DNA from 4 places in the Bacillus sp. 37MA genome. Region 1 is predicted to be linked to each of the others. Evidence: riboswitches for the same ligand, from Rfam matches in the RefSeq annotation. Region 1 holds a riboswitch; each other region holds the start of a gene.
What was found. A riboswitch is a leader RNA that binds a small molecule or an ion and turns the genes downstream of it on or off. The one in region 1 is predicted to bind thiamine pyrophosphate.
Positions count from the first base shown of each region.

Region 2: another riboswitch for thiamine pyrophosphate. It lies ahead of tenA (thiaminase II); the one in region 1 lies ahead of A3M5_RS0120000 (acetylornithine deacetylase).
Region 3: another riboswitch for thiamine pyrophosphate. It lies ahead of A3M5_RS23320 (thiamine phosphate synthase); the one in region 1 lies ahead of A3M5_RS0120000 (acetylornithine deacetylase).
Region 4: another riboswitch for thiamine pyrophosphate. It lies ahead of thiW (energy coupling factor transporter S component ThiW); the one in region 1 lies ahead of A3M5_RS0120000 (acetylornithine deacetylase).

Region 1 is NZ_KB889752.1:3,629,030-3,633,388, forward strand. It holds gene A3M5_RS0119985 (class I SAM-dependent methyltransferase) at 1-477, opposite strand, end outside; gene A3M5_RS23355 (arylamine N-acetyltransferase family protein) at 474-1,280, opposite strand; gene A3M5_RS0119995 (zinc-binding dehydrogenase) at 1,354-2,346, shown strand; TPP riboswitch at 2,393-2,498, shown strand; gene A3M5_RS0120000 (acetylornithine deacetylase) at 2,583-3,878, shown strand; gene tenA (thiaminase II) at 3,865-4,359, shown strand, end outside.
Region 2 is NZ_KB889752.1:859,557-863,915, reverse strand. It holds gene A3M5_RS0104760 (ABC transporter ATP-binding protein) at 1-356, opposite strand, end outside; gene A3M5_RS0104755 (ECF transporter S component) at 334-930, opposite strand; gene tenA (thiaminase II) at 930-1,613, opposite strand; TPP riboswitch at 1,722-1,825, opposite strand; gene A3M5_RS26560 (immunoglobulin-like domain-containing protein) at 2,411-2,527, shown strand; gene A3M5_RS0104740 (MIP/aquaporin family protein) at 2,529-3,182, opposite strand; partial or broken gene A3M5_RS24360 (winged helix-turn-helix transcriptional regulator) at 3,676-3,974, opposite strand; gene A3M5_RS0104735 (NAD(P)H-dependent oxidoreductase) at 4,172-4,359, opposite strand, start outside.
Region 3 is NZ_KB889752.1:3,495,675-3,500,033, reverse strand. It holds gene A3M5_RS0119255 (SDR family oxidoreductase) at 1-597, opposite strand, end outside; gene A3M5_RS0119250 (lactonase family protein) at 598-1,602, opposite strand; gene A3M5_RS24940 (Fur-regulated basic protein FbpA) at 2,004-2,147, opposite strand; TPP riboswitch at 2,349-2,458, shown strand; gene A3M5_RS23320 (thiamine phosphate synthase) at 2,541-3,092, shown strand; gene thiO (glycine oxidase ThiO) at 3,098-4,234, shown strand; gene thiS (sulfur carrier protein ThiS) at 4,231-4,359, shown strand, end outside.
Region 4 is NZ_KB889752.1:453,647-458,005, forward strand. It holds gene A3M5_RS0102440 (AAA family ATPase) at 1-501, opposite strand, end outside; gene A3M5_RS0102445 (peptidylprolyl isomerase) at 730-1,167, shown strand; gene A3M5_RS0102450 (metal-sensitive transcriptional regulator) at 1,237-1,551, shown strand; TPP riboswitch at 1,553-1,658, shown strand; gene thiW (energy coupling factor transporter S component ThiW) at 1,712-2,197, shown strand; gene thiM (hydroxyethylthiazole kinase) at 2,213-3,019, shown strand; gene thiD (bifunctional hydroxymethylpyrimidine kinase/phosphomethylpyrimidine kinase) at 3,016-3,819, shown strand; gene thiE (thiamine phosphate synthase) at 3,819-4,359, shown strand, end outside.

The DNA.
Region 1 (4,359 bases):
TATTTGAGTAGGTGTGCATAACATGTCGATGGCCCGGGGTCCGCCGGATTTGAAACGAAGCTGGTCCGTTGTAAATAATTCAGCAATGTACAGGCCACCCGGTTTAATTGCTTTTTTAATGCCTTTCATTGTTCGGTTAAAAATCGGCTCAGGAAAGTGTCCGAACACGTGAATGATGGCATCCCATTTGTTTTCTGGCCATTCAACGTCGGCGAGATCACGCAGTTCCATGTTTACAACGACACCTTTTTCTATTGCAAGTTTCTCCGTTTTATCGATGCCGGACTGTGCATAATCCCATGTGTTAACTATGAATTTCTCACCGGCTAGGAAAACGGCGTTTCGACCTTCACCTTCAGCAATTGAAAGAACTTGACCACCTTTTTTAATGAATGGAGCGGCAGTTCGGATAAATTCATTTGGTTCTTTTCCATATACATATTCATTTACTTTAAAGCGCTCATGCCACATATTCATTTGTGATCGCCTTCTTTACTTTCGTTTCTTTTTTCGTCACGAAATTCAGCATTTAAATATAATTCAGCTTCTTTCACAATAGATGGTGAGCAGTAACGGGTGACTTCTTTTAAAAAATCATTGTCATGTTCAAATTCAACTATTTTTTCTGATCCATCTGGCCATTTCAAACGAAGCCGGTCCCTTGCGATTGAAAACGTTCCGCCGCCTGTAATGCCAGCGATCACCGGAGCTTGTGTAAAAGTCGATCGCTCATCGTGGTGAATCGTCTCCTTCATTTTCGTTAATTCGCTCCAGTTCACAGGCTCAGGAGAAAACCCATAGCGTACGATCCATTCATCGTTTACGAGCTGTTCCATTGCTAATGTGCCTTTTTCTGTTGTAACCATCTGGAATCTGAATGTCCCGGCTGGAGATGATACAGATTCACCGTCCAATAAAAGTGGGGAGAGCGGCAGCCGGTTACCGAAGCCACTCTCAACAAGATGAAGGTGTCCATCTTGTTTCAGCAACACGGTCGCATGCGTATGATCAATTGCCCAAACCCCTTCATTTTTCACTGTGCCAGTCGTGAGTTGTACGTCAAAACCAAGCTCTTTCAACGTTAAAAATAACAGAGCATTCAGTTCATAACATAGACCCCCACGCTGATTATCGATTAGTTTCTCTTTCAGGAATTCTGGTGTGATTTCCTGTTCATATCTATTTAAAACATCTAGGTTTTCAAAAGGAAAAAGTTCCGCAAACCGTTTTAAGATAAATGAAAGATCATGTCCTGCAAATTGTTTGAAAAACGAATTCATGTTGCTTCAATCCTTTCAAATTATTACTTATATGTTAAAATTATAGCACAGAGACCTACTTGGAGGGGATATTATGAAAGCAGTCGTTCACGAAGGACAAGCAGGAATAGCAGGGCTTACATACCGTGAGATGGAAGAAGGGTTGCCATCTTCAGGGGAAGTGAGGGTGAAATTAAAAGCAGCCGGATTAAACCATCGCGACCTGTTCGTTTTGCATCGGCATAAAGAAAACGAGCCGCCGCTCATTATTGGATCAGACGGGGCGGGTATCATTGACGCGGTTGGTGAAGGGGTGACGTCTGTCCAAGTGGGCGATGAAGTCATCATTAACCCGGGCCTTGGGTGGAAGGAAAACAGCGATGCGCCGCCGGAAGGATTTGAAATTGTCGGCTTGCCGTTTCATGGCACATTTGCGGAATCGATCGTTATTCCAGCTGAAAATGCTGTTTTAAAACCGGCGCATCTGTCATGGGAAGAAGCGGGAGTATTATCACTTGCAGCACTGACAGCATACCGTGCACTATTTACTCGCGGCCAGGTAAAAGAAGGCATGAATGTCCTCATTCCAGGTATCGGCAGTGGTGTGGCAACATTCCTTTTACAATTTGCAAAAGCAGCAGGCGCTCGCGTTTTTGTCACGTCCCGTTCAGAAGCAAAACGGCAAAAAGCAATCGAACTTGGTGCGGACAAAGCGATCGATTCAGAAAGTGACTGGGCAGAAGCACTAAACAATCAAAAAATGGATCTCGTTATCGAATGCGTCGGTGCAGCGACATTCAGTAAATCGCTCAATCAACTTCGTAAAGGTGGTACAATTGTTACGTTCGGTGCTTCAGCAGGCGACGAAGTAACGTTTAACCTGCGTGCATTCTTTTACGGTCAGTTCAATATGCTTGGTTCGACGATGGGCAGTGGGGAAGAGCTTGAGGAAATGATACAATTGATCGAACAGTACAAGTTACATCCGATTGTTGACCAAGTGTATCCGCTTGATCAATTTGAGCAGGCATTTACACGCATAGACAAAGCAGAGCAGTTAGGGAAAATTGTATTTGCCATTGAATAAACTACTTTAATGTGATAAAACTACTAATAAGGTTAAATTAAATAGGAATCACCGCTGGGGGTGCTCATAATGGAGCTGAGAGAGGCGAACTGCTTTAACCCTTATAACTTGAACCGGATAATGCCGGCGTAGGGAAGAGGTGTCTTGAACCGTTGTATCACTCCATTATAACGTCATCACATCCGTTTCTTCCCTGCGAAGAGACGGATTTTTTGCGTTACGGAAAGGAGTACAACATGGAAAAAATTCAAAAACTACATAATGAAATCGATGAACGGAAAGATGAACTTATCGATCTACTAAAAACATTGATATCGTTTAAAACACCGGCACCGCCTGCGAGAAACACAAGTGAGGCACAGCAATTCATGGCCGACTTTCTTGAAAAAAGAGCGTTCAAGATTGATAAATGGGATGTGTATCCGAACGATCCTAATGTTGTTGGAACGCTAAAAGGCACGGACAGCGGAAACTATCAAAGTCTGATTATTAACGGCCATATAGATGTAGCGGAAGTAAGCCCCGATGAGAAATGGGAAACCGATCCGTTCACACCTATTGTGAAAAATGGTACGGTTATCGGACGGGGTGCTGCTGATATGAAAGGGGGCCTTGCTGGTGCCCTATTTGCTATTCAGCTGCTGCATGAAGCGGGTATTCAACTCCCTGGTGATCTAACGTTTCAGTCGGTTATTGGCGAAGAAGTCGGTGAAGCGGGCACGCTTGAATGCTGCAAACGCGGCTATATGGCTGATTTTGCGCTCGTCGTTGATACGAGTGACCTACATATTCAAGGGCAGGGTGGCGTCATTACCGGCTGGATTACGCTAAAAAGTGAGCAGACGTTTCACGATGCGACGCGCCGGCAAATGATTCACGCCGGCGGCAAGTTGATGGGTGCTAGTGCGATTGAAAAAATGACAAAAGTTATCAATGGTTTGCAAGAATTGGAGCGTCATTGGGCAGTCATGAAAAGCTATCCGGGCTTTCCGCCTGGCACGACGACAATCAATCCGGCGGTTATTGAAGGGGGAAGGCATGCGGCATTTATCGCTGATGAGTGCCGTCTCTGGATTACTGTTCATTTTTATCCGGATGAAACGCATGAACAAGTTGCAAAAGAAGTGGAAGACTATATTCGTAACATAGCGAAAGGCGATCTTTGGATGCAGGAAAACCCGCCGATTTTTGAATGGGGAGGTACATCCATGATTGAAGAACGTGGTGAAATATTCCCGTCGTTTGAAGTTGATCCTAATCATTCGGCTGTTCAATCACTTATTCAATCACATGTGTCTGTATTCGACGAAAAACCAGTTGTTGATGTGTCACCATCTGTCACAGACGGCGGCTGGCTCGGTTCATCGGGTATACCGACAGCGATTTATGGACCTGGCCATTTGCGTCATGCCCATGCGGTGAACGAGCAGCTTGCCATTAACGAACTCGTCGACTATACGAAAGTAATGATTCAATTTATTTATGATTGGACGAATAAGGAAAAGGAGGAAAAAGTCAATGAAATTCAGTGAACAATTACATGGAAAATTACTACCGATATGGCGTCAAAATCACGATCATCCTTTCGTGAAAGGAATAGCAGACGGTACGCTTGACCCGGAAAAGTTCCGTTTTTACATGGTGCAGGACTATTTGTATTTAATTCAATATGCGAAAGTGTTCGCACTCGGTGCGGTCAAAGCGGATGATCTTCAGACAATGGGCAAATTCGCGGCGCTCCTGGACGGAACATTAAACGAAGAAATGTCACTTCATCGGCAATACGCGGCCCGATTCGGCATATCAGAAGAAGAGTTAGAGACTGCCAAACCGTCGCCCATTACACTCGCATACACACATTATATGCTGCACGCGGCCCAGAACGGTACACTTGCAGAGGTGATTGCAGCTGTTCTCCCTTGTGCATGGAGTTACTGGGAAATCGGCAAAGAACTGCATAGGGTCCCCGGAGCTGCTGATCATGAGCTGTACGGCGAATGGATCAATATGTAT
Region 2 (4,359 bases), 2.8 Mb from region 1:
ACTTTATTCATCAAGTCAGAAATCATTTTGTCCATATCTTTTCGCGGAATTGATCGGTTTTCGAGACTAAAAGCAATCTCTTCATCCACATGAAGCATGCAAAATTGAGAATCAGGATCTTGAAACATCACACCAGCATCTTTCCTGAGAAATACTTCACCACTTAACTCTGCCTCAATATGCTCAGGGATAATCCCTGCAAGAGCGGAAATCAAAGTAGACTTCCCGCTCCCACTAGGCCCTAGTATTAATACTTTCTCTCCTTTATTTATTGACAAAGTAATATTACTGAGTATTTTTTCAGATCGATTATAAAAGCGAATGGAAAGATCTTTACATCCCAGAAACATTTTCATTGCCGATTTCCCTTTTCCTTTTTTCCTTCATAATTTCATATTGTTCTAAAACACCTGTTTTTGCGAGTGCGTCCACGACTACCTTCGCTAACAAACCACCAAGAATCATTCCGCTAATGATATGAATTACTAACGTGGTAAAAAGTACTCCCGTAGTGTAGTATCCAAAACCGTTGGCCATTAAGTTATAGATCATGCCTCCAACCGCTGCAAGAGCCCCCGATAGCATTAATGTAAAGAGAGTGTAGCGTTTATATCTGAATATCGCGAATGCAATTTCTGAACCAATACCTTGAAAGACACCAATTAAAAGAGCTGATAGACCAAAATGACTTCCAGTTAATAATTCAACAGCTGCTGCTGCAACCTCTGCAATAAACGCAGCTCCTGGTTTACGGATTATATACGCTACTATTGGACTAGCAATCACCCAAATTCCAAACATAAAACCTGCACCCGTCGGCCCCACAATAGCGGAAATCGGAATCCAAAGCGTAGACCATCCTAAATAGATCACTCCACAAGCCACCGCTAGAATGACAGTAAGAACGACTTCTTTCATCTTCCAATCCATCATTTCACTACCTCCATTTTTACAGGCCATTCTTCAAGTTTATAGGCCATATCCCAAAACATATATTCAAGCTGACAACTTAATAAGAAATGCTCTTTCATCTTTTCTTTTTCTCTCTCTGTTGCTTCCTTTGCCCACTCATCTAAACGGGCACAAAATTTTGGTGTTATCGAATCTGTACGATTACCATAAAAATTTATCCACTCATAAAATGGATGAGAACGATCTGGATTAACCTCAGTTAATAATCTTTTTCCAATTTCCCAATATGTCCACGGACATGGTAATAACACAGCTAAAATTTCCCCTAATGTTCCTTCATGTGCAACTGTAAGCATATGACGGGTGTAATGAAGGGCAGATGGAGCTAACGGATACCCTTGTAATACCTCAAATGGAACACCTGCAACTTGACAAAAATTATTATGTGGATGGGTTTCACTGTTTAAAACAAATGAAATTTGCTGATTAAACATAGCCATATCTTCACGTTTCTCACACTTTGAAACCGCTATTCCATAGATTCTGGTAAAGGAATTCAAATATTCAAAGTCCTGTTTAACATAATGAATTAATTGTTCCTTTTTTAATTCTCCATTGGCAATTCCTTGTACAAAAGGATGTTCAAAAATCGCATTAAAGATAGGCGTTGCTTCTTTCCTCAGTTCTGCTGAAAAACTCATACTATTTCCCCCTTATTGGTTAAATGGGAAGACACTAGATGAAGCGACTAAAAATTAAAAACGAAAAAGCCGCTCCAAAAAAGGAGCGGCAGAATAATTGTATATATCCATACACAGACTCCACTTTCCTACGCTAGTATTACCTAGATCAGGTCCAAAGGGTCCAGGATCACTCCTGTCTCAGCCATTAAATGACTCCCCTAGTGGTCTTCCTATTAATTTAATATTTACTCTACACACGCTTTCTAATAAAGTCAATCAAAATTCCAAAAATTTTCATGAAGCTGACAACACGAACATGCTATTTGATTTTTTAGATCCCTAGATGTTATAAGTTATATATTTGGGAAGAAACTTGGACTTCCATTTATCAAACGATTTGGTTCAAGGGTACATATTACCGAAAAAAATATTAATTGGACTCAAAATTATTTTAGGTAAATAATGATACTTTTTACCTAAAATGGGAAGACAAAAACATAATTCTTTTGAATTGTGCTCTGTTAAGGTCTAATATTGATTTTTGTCTGGTTTCTTAAACTAATGCACCCGTTAGTTGAATAAAAAGATTAATGGATTTCTTGTAGCAATAATTCCATTTCATCTTTCAGACTGCTTCACATTTCCTCACTCTGCTCTCCCATCACTTCTGCTGATGGGTATTTGTTTCGATAAATAACAGCATGTTTTAGTTTCAAATATGCACTTAACGGAAAATCAAATTCATTCCATTTTTCGCGGTAGCCAACGAGACCATTTCTTTTAAAATCATAATTAATATTAAGAATGCTAGCGGTATGGAGTATTCGACTGGTACTCAAGTCTTTCTTGAAAAGAAAATTGAAGATGTATGGTATAATGTTCCTATGAAAGCTGAATCTTTTACTGAAGAAGCAATTATTCATCCTCAGTAATCTATTCATGAAGCAATTTATAAATGATGGCAGCTACAATAGCTCCTAATGTTGTAGCTACAATATAAATCCATAAATATTCTAATTGTCCAGACATAAGCGCTGGACCTATATCACGAGCAGGATTCATTGATGCCCCACTTATAGGTCCAGCAAACATTAATTCTAAACCTATTGTTGAACCTATAGCAATACCTGCAAAGGATTTTACTGCTTTTCCATGAACGGCTGATCCAAATATGACCATCATTAATAAAAAGGTAAGTATAAATTCCAATACAAATGATTGCTGCCATGAATATCTAGGCATATTCGCTCCTAAATTAGCTACATTACCGAACATCGCCAATAAAGTTGAACTTGCTGCAATAGCTGCAATGATCTGAACAATAATATATTGAATAGCTTCTTTTATAGAAATATCTCGACTAACTAAAAATCCAATCGTTACAGCAGGATTAAAATGAGCGCCAGAAACGTGACCAAACGTATAAATTAACGCTATAACGACTAAGCCGAATGTTAGGGCAATGCCTATATGTGTTAAACTTTCTGTCAATGTGTTACTGATAATAGCTCCAGTACCGGCGAATACTAAAAAGTAAGTACCAATAAATTCCGCAATTAATTTTTTCTGAGTTATTCCCGTATTCATAATTAAAAATTAATTCCTCCTATTTTAAAAAATCAGAAATTTTAAACTAAAAAGCCACCTTAAGAAACTAAGTATTTTATAACATGTACATTCTCCTCCTTTTATGAAAATGATAATCATTATCAATTATTATAATATTAAAAGGTACAATAATTGTCAATACTATTTTTATATAATAAGTAATTTGCAGATATATTGTCCTCCTTTTCTGGTGATCGGTCGCTTTTGTTGCTTTGAAATAAAGTTTGATCAAAACACGCTCTTTCTATACTCAATTGGATCATTCTTTTATAAAAAAGTTTGATCATTTCTGTGATCCTTCCTCAATTAAAGCGCCCGATTGTTGAACAAAATAAACCTTTTTTCCCTTTCTGCCTTTTTAATATAAGTGAGGATTAAGCCCGAAATCTCACACATAACAAAATATCTAATATATATCTATCGTTTAAAGGACAGGCATTTTATATAACTGAAAACGATCTCGTTATTTTTCTTATTCAAAATAGTTGTTTTCTTGTTTAATTTGATCTATTCTCATTTTTCCCCATTCATACATCATCTCAACGATTGGTAATAACGTCATACAATGTCAGTCATTGAATATTCGATTTTCGGAGGAATGTCTGGATACACTTCTCTATGAACAATTCCATCATCTATGAGTTCACGTAATTGATTTGTTAATATCTTATAGGATATTTTTGGGAAAAGCCTTTGAAGTTCGCTGAAGCGATGTGGCCCTTCTACACCTAAATGCCACAAAACAACAACTTTCCATTTTCCACTAATAATTGATAAGGTATATTCTTTTTCACAATGATAATCATGATAACGTGAAAACTTGTTTGGAAAAGAAGCCCTTTGGAATTTATTCCGGACGGCTTCTTTTCATAATTTGATGAATTAGCGTTTTCGTCTTCTAAAGAAACATTTCTACTTTATTAAAAAATTCAGTACCAACCATTTAAAAAGTAACGAAAACGTTTTTCTTAACAGTCTACTTTTCTGAAATAACGATAAACTTTTTCTAATTTCTTTATTTGTTTTCCCTTAGGACTTTCCATATTGCCAAATTCAAAAAACTTCACTTTTTTGATTCCTACAAAATTAAATAAGGCTCTTTTCATCAATATTTTATGTGCATTATTCAACCAGAGAAGCGGATAATTTGTAGGTC
Region 3 (4,359 bases), 130 kb from region 1:
CATATTTGTACTTTCATCAATATTCGTTTCAATCGCGCCTGGGCAAATAACGTTTACACGCACTTTAAACTGTGCGAGTTCAACAGCAGCCATTTTGCCGAGACCGACTTGACCCGCTTTCGTTGTTGCATAGGCAGAAAAACCAAAATTTTTAAATGTCCTTGTTCCATTAATAGACGATGTAATAATGACGCTTCCACCATTTTTTTTCAAATAAGGTATAGAATATTTTAACGTTAAAAAGGTGCCGGTTAAATTCGTCATTATAACGGAATTCCAGTCGTCCGGATCCAAATGTTCAAGCGGTGTAAATGTCCCATTTTGTCCGGCATTTGCAAATACAATATCGATGCCATCCCACTTCGCAGCCGCTTCATTAATCGCTTTTTCCATCTCATCTGCTTTTGACACATCCGCTTTTACATGCAAAGCACGGTCTTCGCCGATTTTTTTCACAAGATCATCTGAATTTTCCGGGCTCCGATCCAGAAGGATGACATTGGCTCCCGCTTCTGCAAAACGAATGACTGTTGCGCGGCCAATGCCGGAACCCCCGCCTGTGACGAGCGCTGTTTTTCCTTTTAACGAAATATTCATTTATTTTTCTCCTTTCTTAATGACGCATACTGGTTCTCGAATCGTAACTTTCTCTTCTATAAAAACGGGTAACCCATTTTCCTCTATTTTAAACAAGGCAAGTTCATTTGAATCTTGATAAGCTGTAACTAAATACGGTGCGTCCGGCAACACGTAAAAACTGCGTGGTGTTTTCCCCGCTCCTTCTACGTGACGCGGCTGTGAAAGTGCACCTTCTCCTTGAATATCAAAAATAGCAAACCCGTTCCATCCACGAATAGACACGTATAGAAACCTCTTGTCGGGACTAAATTGTAGATCAGCACCTGTATGCACGCCGGTGTATCCGGCCGGAAGCGCAGCGATTGTGTCTAAATGCATAATATTTCCGCCAATTTCCACCTTGTAAATTGAAACAGTTGAATCTAGCTCATTTATGACATATAAAACCGGCAAGTCCGGATGAAAAAGCGCCATTCGTGGTCCCGAACCCGGTGCTGTTTTCACTTTCTTTACGAGCTTAAGTTCATTTTTTTCATATACAGCAAGCGTATCGGTTCCAAGGTCGCACACGACTAGATGCAACCCATCTGGAAACGGTGTAACAGAATGAACATGCGGTGCATCTTGCCGTTCTGCATTCGGTCCGCTTCCTTCATGTTTCACAAATGCCGTTTTCGTCAAGCGATCGCCGTCGCGTTCATATTTTGTCACTGATCCCCCATAATTGGCGGTCCAGGCTGATGTGTCTTCTGCATAAATATGACATGGTGCCATTTCACCCGCATCTGCTGTCGCTCGTCTATCCAATCCTTCTTCATCAATTTTAAAAAGATCTACCTGACCCTTCATCATTTCGGATGCCGCAAATAAATATCCTTCTGCTTCTGCTAAAAAAGATGGATTTTCAGCACCGGCGTATCGGCCCGTCACATTTAACTTTTCATTGTCCGTATCCACATTTACCTTATAAATGCCTGGTTCTTCTTTTTTCGCATAGCTGCCAATCCAGATTATATAATTCAAACAGTCATCTCCTCTATTTTAAACATCTCTTTTCTTATTACCCGCCATTCTCTTTTTCATACGTAAAAAGAAAAGTTTACACTTTTTCTGGTATATATTTTTCAGCAAACGTATGAAATTGGCGGGCTGACTGCCAGAACCGCACAATTCAGAGAAAAAACATGCGACATTAAAAGAAATGCTGTTTGCCTACAAGATACATTCATATAACTGATCACTGTCGTATCACTCGGCTTTTTATTAATAGAGCTCCCTTACTCATTTTATCGGATTCATTTTCATCGTTTTTTTAACCGGCACATTCCGCTTATTTATTACGCAGAGAACCGTGAACCTAGTGTCTACTCAACACTAAAAAAGAAAAAAGCTCAAACGCGATGGACTGCGTCTGAGCTTTTTTCTTAATTATTTATTTGTTTGTTTCCATCATTTAAATGAATCAATTCATCGACCGTTAATTCATAAAGCTGACGGTTACCATATTTAAAAATCCCTTTTTTCATTAACCGTTCAATCCATATCATTTGTTCCTTCTCTGTTTGCATACGGCTTCCCCTTTTTTCTTATTACCTTTATTCTATTCCCTATATGCGCATGTTATGAAACATATTTCACGACATATTTTTACAAAAAATAAAATAAAGCTTGTTTTCAAATAAATTCCGTCATTTTGTCTTGTGCTTTTACAAATCATTTTCATAGGTGACATTATCTGAATAATATGATAAGCTAAAAAAAATTGAATATTAATCCACTGGAGGTGCCTTTTTAAAAGGCTGAGATCAAAGTGATTACTTTGGGATTCCTGGAACCTGATCCAGTTCGTACTGGCGTAGGAAAGTGGCGAGACCTTTATTTATATTGTGTTATTTATACAGCGCTGCTTTCCATACTGGGAAGCAGCGCTTTTTGTATGTTTAAAAATGGAGATGATGCATTTGATTCATGCAGTAACGGACGGTACCGGCCTTTCTGAAAAAGCTATAGTGACTGCTGCCTCTCTTTATCCAAATGTTGAAGCGATTTGTATACGCGAAAAGCAGTTATCTGAAACAGACATTGATTCAAAAATAAAGCACATGATAAAACGCGGCATCTCGCCCGAGAAATTAATCGTTCATTCCTGCCCTGATATCGCTGTTCGTTATAGATTACAAGGGGTTCACTTTACGGAATTCGATGAACGCTTGAAAATATTCAAGCGTTCCCATCCAGACATCCAGGCCGGCAAATCTGTTCATTCTGTAGATACAGCGAGACAAGCAGAGATAGATGGCGCTGACTACATTTACTTCGGCCATATTTTCACGACCCCTTCAAAAGAAGGTCTCCCCGGTCGCGGACTAAATGCGCTGCGCGGTGTAACAAAGGCCGTTTCTATTCCTGTCATCGCAATCGGCGGCATTCATTCCGGTAACGTGAAAACAGTAATTGAAGCGGGCGCGGCTGGTGCGGCGATGATTTCTGCTTTTTTTAAAAAAGAGGAGTGAAAACGATGAGACGATACGATGTCATTATTGCTGGCGGCGGTGTGATTGGCTGTTCAATTGCCTACCGGCTAGCGAAATCTGGTTTGTCTGTGGCGGTGTTTGACGCCGGTACAGCAGGTAAAGCGTCGATTGCAGCAGGCGGAATGCTCGGTGCTCAAAATGAATTTGAGTATGAAAACCCGCTTATGAATATAGCACTTGAAAGCCGGGCGATGTTTCCAGATCTTCGCGATGAGTTGTTCGAAGAGTCCGGTGTGGATATTGAATTGCGCAAAGCCGGACTGTTAAAAGTAGCGGCTACAGCCGATGATAAGCCAGCTCTTCTCAAGCAGTATGCCTTTTTATCCGGCAAAGATGCATCTGTTAAGTGGCTCGAACCAGATGATGTGCCGTCTGTAGAGTCGTGTATGTCAATTGAAACAGCCGGTGCCATTTATTTAGAAAAAGACAATCAGGTGAAAGCACCGTTGCTTGCCCGCGCGTTTTTGCAGGCGGCGGTGAATGCTGGTGTGCACGTGTACGAACGAGAGGCTGTCATTCGCGTCGTAGTGGAAGCGAATACAGTATGCGGTGTACAAACAGCCCGCGGAGTGTTTCATTCAGACCGGGTCATTAATGCGGCCGGCGCGTGGAGCGGTACATTATTTGCGGAAGCGGATTTCATGCCTCCGATCATTCCGGTAAAAGGCGAATGCATATCAGTGAAACTGAGCGAAGCGGCGCCTGTAAAAACCGTTTTTGCCGTTGATGGCTGTTACATCGTGCCAAAGCGCAATAAGGAACTGTTGATTGGTGCGACATCTTATCCCGGCTCGTTTGACTCATCTGTTACAGCAGGCGGCATCCGCTCTTTATTAAACCGGGCGGCGCGGCTTTTGCCAGTGCTTGACGAAGGGATCATTGACCGTACATGGACCGGGGTGAGACCGCAATCATCTGATGGATTGCCAATTATCGGCGCCCATCCTTCGATTAAAGGCCTTTCCATATGCACAGGTCATTATCGGAATGGTATTTTATTAAGTCCTGTAACCGGGGTGTTAATGGAACGGTATTTGAATGGCTGTGAAAAAACAGCCGCTGTTCTTGCTCCTTTCTCTCCATCCCGGTTTCAAACAAAAAAGGAGGAATTACTTGTATGAACATGACCGTAAACGGACGTGACGTGCAACTTCCAGATCACGTCACAACAGTTCGCGATTTGCTTGATCACTTTAAGTTGAATAAAGAAATGGCTATTGTTGAACTTAATCAATCGATTTTAGAC
Region 4 (4,359 bases), 3.2 Mb from region 1:
GGAAAGTGTTTGCAAGATGTCTTCCTTCATTTCATCTGACAAACCACCAACGTCTTGTAATGTGATATTCGGCAGTGGACGGGCATGAGAGACACTATTTTTCATTGAATGGGCAACACCAACGCCGCCTTTCTTGCGATAAATATAAAACCCGATTCCTGCAATGATTAAAATGAAACCAATGGCGATCCAATTTTCATACGCCTCCGCTTTTACATATTCGTAGCGAATATTGTACGTTTCATTCAATCGATCCACAGCTGTACTTCCGGGCGAAATATAAGACGTATATTCTCCGCTTTTCGTGGAAATATGAAGAGTACCATCTGGATGTTCTTCTAGCCCGACCTCTTGTCCCTTTTCTTTTTGGATAATGTTTTCCACTGACGAAAATGGAATAACGGTCGTTACATTTGTTTTCTGTACATACCAGAATACACCGGCTGCAAGCAGTAAAAACAATACAGCTGCTTTCCACAGCAATCCGGGACGTGTCTTCATCACTATCACACTCCCTTTTCTAGAATACTTCTATTATATGAAAAAAAGAGTCATCTTGAAAGCGGAAAACATTTCACAAAAAGGTAGGAGTAAAATGTTTATGGAAAAAAACAAAAATTATGAGTCATAGAAGGTAAAGGCATGATAAAAAGCTCTCTGCTTTTTTTATGACGCTAATAATGTTATCATGAAGACTGATTAATTTTATCTGAAATGGAGATGTTTGTTATGGCTAAAAAAGGTACGATTGAAATGGAAAATGGCGAAAAAATTGAGATTGAATTTTTCCCAGGGGATGCTCCTAACACAGTAGCTAACTTTGAAAAATTGGCGAATGAAGGTTTTTATGATGGCGTTGTATTTCACAGAGTAATCCCGGGGTTTGTTAGTCAAGGCGGCGATCCTACAGGTACAGGAATGGGCGGAAGCGGCACTACGATCAAATGTGAAACTGCCAACAATCCTAACAAACATGAGGCAGGAAGCTTATCAATGGCTCACGCAGGGAAAGATACAGGTTCAAGTCAGTTCTTCTTAGTACATGAGCCACAGCCTCATTTAGATGGAGTTCATACTGTTTTTGGAAAGGTTACATCAGGCTTAGAAACAGCTAAAAACATGAAACAAGGCGACAAAATGAAAAAAGTAACCGTATTTGAAGCGTAATCAATGTTGACCGGCCCCGCGCCGGTCTTTTTTATGTTATTATAGTTGGCATAAGAGGAGTTGACGGCCATGATGGAAGAACACGCGGCATGTGCCGCCGAAGAGCAGAAAAGCCACCATCCCGAAAGTGTCAAGAAAAACTTAGTGACACGTCTGAACCGCATTGAAGGGCAGATTCCCGAAATAAAAGGCATGATTGAAGAAGATATGTACTGTGATGATATCGTTACGCAAATTGCCGCGACACAGTCTGCATTAAACAGTGTAGCAGCGATGCTTTTAGAAGGGCATGTAAAAACATGCGTGACTGAACGCATTCAAGAAGGCGATCTTGAAGTCATTGAAGAACTTATTGTGACCGTACAAAAATTAATGAAAAAATAAACAGGACTACTGGGGGTGCCAATATCATGGCTGAGAGGGAATTCTTATCCTAACCCCAACTACCTGATCCGGTTAATACCGGCGTAGGGAAGTAGCAATCACTGACGACAAACCGGATCAGACGTATTGCTGATCTGGTTTTTTGTATGGGAGGAATTTTATGTTTTCACCGAAAAATATGGCGATCATGGCACTGTTGACAGCCATCTCTGTACTTGGCGCCACATTTATTTGGTTCCCGGCGGGTGTGGCCAAAGCGTATCCTGTGCAGCATGCTATCAATGTGTTGTCTGCGATCTTGCTTGGACCAGGTCCAGCTCTTGTCATTGCTTTTATGACAGCTGTTGTTCGAAACTTGTTAGGGATCGGTTCGCTTCTTGCGTTTCCTGGAAGTATGATTGGCGCGCTGCTCGCAGGTTATGCTTATAAGAAATGGCAGAAGCCTTCATTTGCGGCAGCGGGTGAAATCATGGGAACGGGTGTAATAGCATCTCTTGTATCTGTACCAATAGCAAATCTATTTTTAGGAATGGAAGCAGCCGCCCTCTTTTTTATGCCAGCCTTTCTCATCAGCAGTATAACGGGCTCTATTCTTGGTGTCATCGTAGCCATTCGGTTACAGAAAACAAACATTTTTAAAAAGTAGGAAGGATGGAAACAGATGAACAATGTATTTGCAGCAGAATTGCTTGAACATGTCAGAAAAAATAAACCGCTCGTACATAATTTAACGAACACAGTCGTCACAAACTTTACGGCTAATGGTCTGCTTGCACTCGGTGCCTCACCGGTCATGGCAGATGCAGTGGAAGAAGCAGCTGATATGGCGAAAATCGCCGGTGCAGTTGTGTTAAACATCGGTACGTTAACAGCATCGAAAGTCGATGCAATGATTTTAGCAGGAAAAGCAGCGAACGAAGCGGGTGTTCCGGTGTTATTTGACCCTGTTGGAGCAGGTGCAACACCATACCGGACCGAAAGTGCAAAACGAATTTTAGCGGAAGTAAATGTGGACATTTTACGTGGAAATGCCGGTGAAATTGCGGTTTTATGTGGACAATCGGTTCAAGTAAAAGGCGTGGATGGCGGCGGAAATGCGAATGTTCGTCATCTTGCAAAAGAAGCAGAAAAAATGCTCGGCGTCACGTGCGTTATTACAGGAGCGGAAGATGTCGTTGCAGGAAATGAATCATTTATTGTTCAAAATGGCGATCCGATCTTAACGAGTGTGACAGGAACGGGCTGTCTGCTCGGTTCAGTGATCGCATCGTTTTGTGCAGTCGAAAAAAACTATGCAAAAGCAGCGGCCGCCGCACTCATCTTTTACGGGGTAGCAGCCGAGCGCGCAGTAGAAACATCAGGGCCAAATCGTCCAGGTACGTTTGCCACAGCGTTTTTAAATGAATTATCGTTAACAGGAAGAGATGAAATCATTCAACAGGCGAAATGGGAGGAATGGAACCAATGACGATTCGTAAAGCATTAACCATTGCTGGTTCGGACAGTGGGGGTGGAGCAGGTATTCAAGCCGATTTAAAGACATTTCAAGAGCTTGGTGTATTTGGCACATCCGTATTAACAGCTGTCACTGCACAAAATACACTTGGCGTTCACGGTGTGTACCCAATGAGTGTGGAAGCGATTGAGAAGCAGATTGATGCGGTTGCGTCGGATATTGGCGTAGATTCATTGAAAACGGGCATGTTATTCTCGGCTGACATTATTGAAGCAGTCGCAATGAAAATAAAAGAACATCATTTTACAAATGTTATCGTGGATCCAGTCATGATCGCAAAAGGAGGCGCGCCGCTATTACAGGAAGAAGCGATGGAAGCATTAAAAACAAAATTGCTGCCGCTTGCGCTCGTCGTGACCCCGAATATCCCGGAAGCAGAAGTGATCTCAAAGCGAACGATTAGATCAGAGGAAGATAAGAAAGAGGCAGCGAAGGTGATTGCGGCACTCGGTGTGAAAAATGTGCTCATTAAAGGCGGACATGACGAAGGAGCCGTGACATATGATTTGCTGTACGATGGTGAAGAGTTCCACACATTTACAGGAAAGCGAATTGACACGAAAGATACGCATGGAACGGGCTGTACATTTTCTGCCGTGATGACAGCAGCGATAGCGAAAGGTGCATCTGTGCGAACAGCAGCTGAAATGGCGAAACAATTTATTCAGGCGGCGATTGAAGATGGAATTAACATCGGCAGCGGGCACGGTCCGACGAATCACTGGGCGTACCGGCAGCGGGGTGGATGCTAATGAAAAGAGAACAACTGGCCGTTTACTTTATCGCAGGCACACCTAACTGTAAACGGTCGATTGAAGAGACATTGCAAGCAGCGATTGACGGCGGTATTACAATGTTCCAATTTCGTGAAAAGGGAAAAGATGCATTGGCAGGAAGCGCAAAAAAAGAGCAGGCTGTTCGTCTACAAGCTCTTTGTCGAGAAGCAAATATTCCGTTTATTGTAAATGATGATATCGAACTGGCCGTTGAAATTGGCGCGGATGGTGTACATATCGGACAGGAAGACGAAGCAGCTTCTAGCGTCCGGGGAAAAATAAACGGAGGCATCGTTGGTGTATCCGTTCATACGATGGACGAAGCGAAAAAAGCAATCGCAGACGGTGCAGACTACGTCGGAACCGGTCCGATTTATCAGACAGGTACGAAAACCGATACGGGGCCAGTTGCAGGAACGGCACTCATTAAAACGATGCGGGCCCAAAATCTTACTATCCCGATCGTAGGCATTGGCGGTATTACCATTGATAATGCAGCGCCCGTTATTGCTGCTG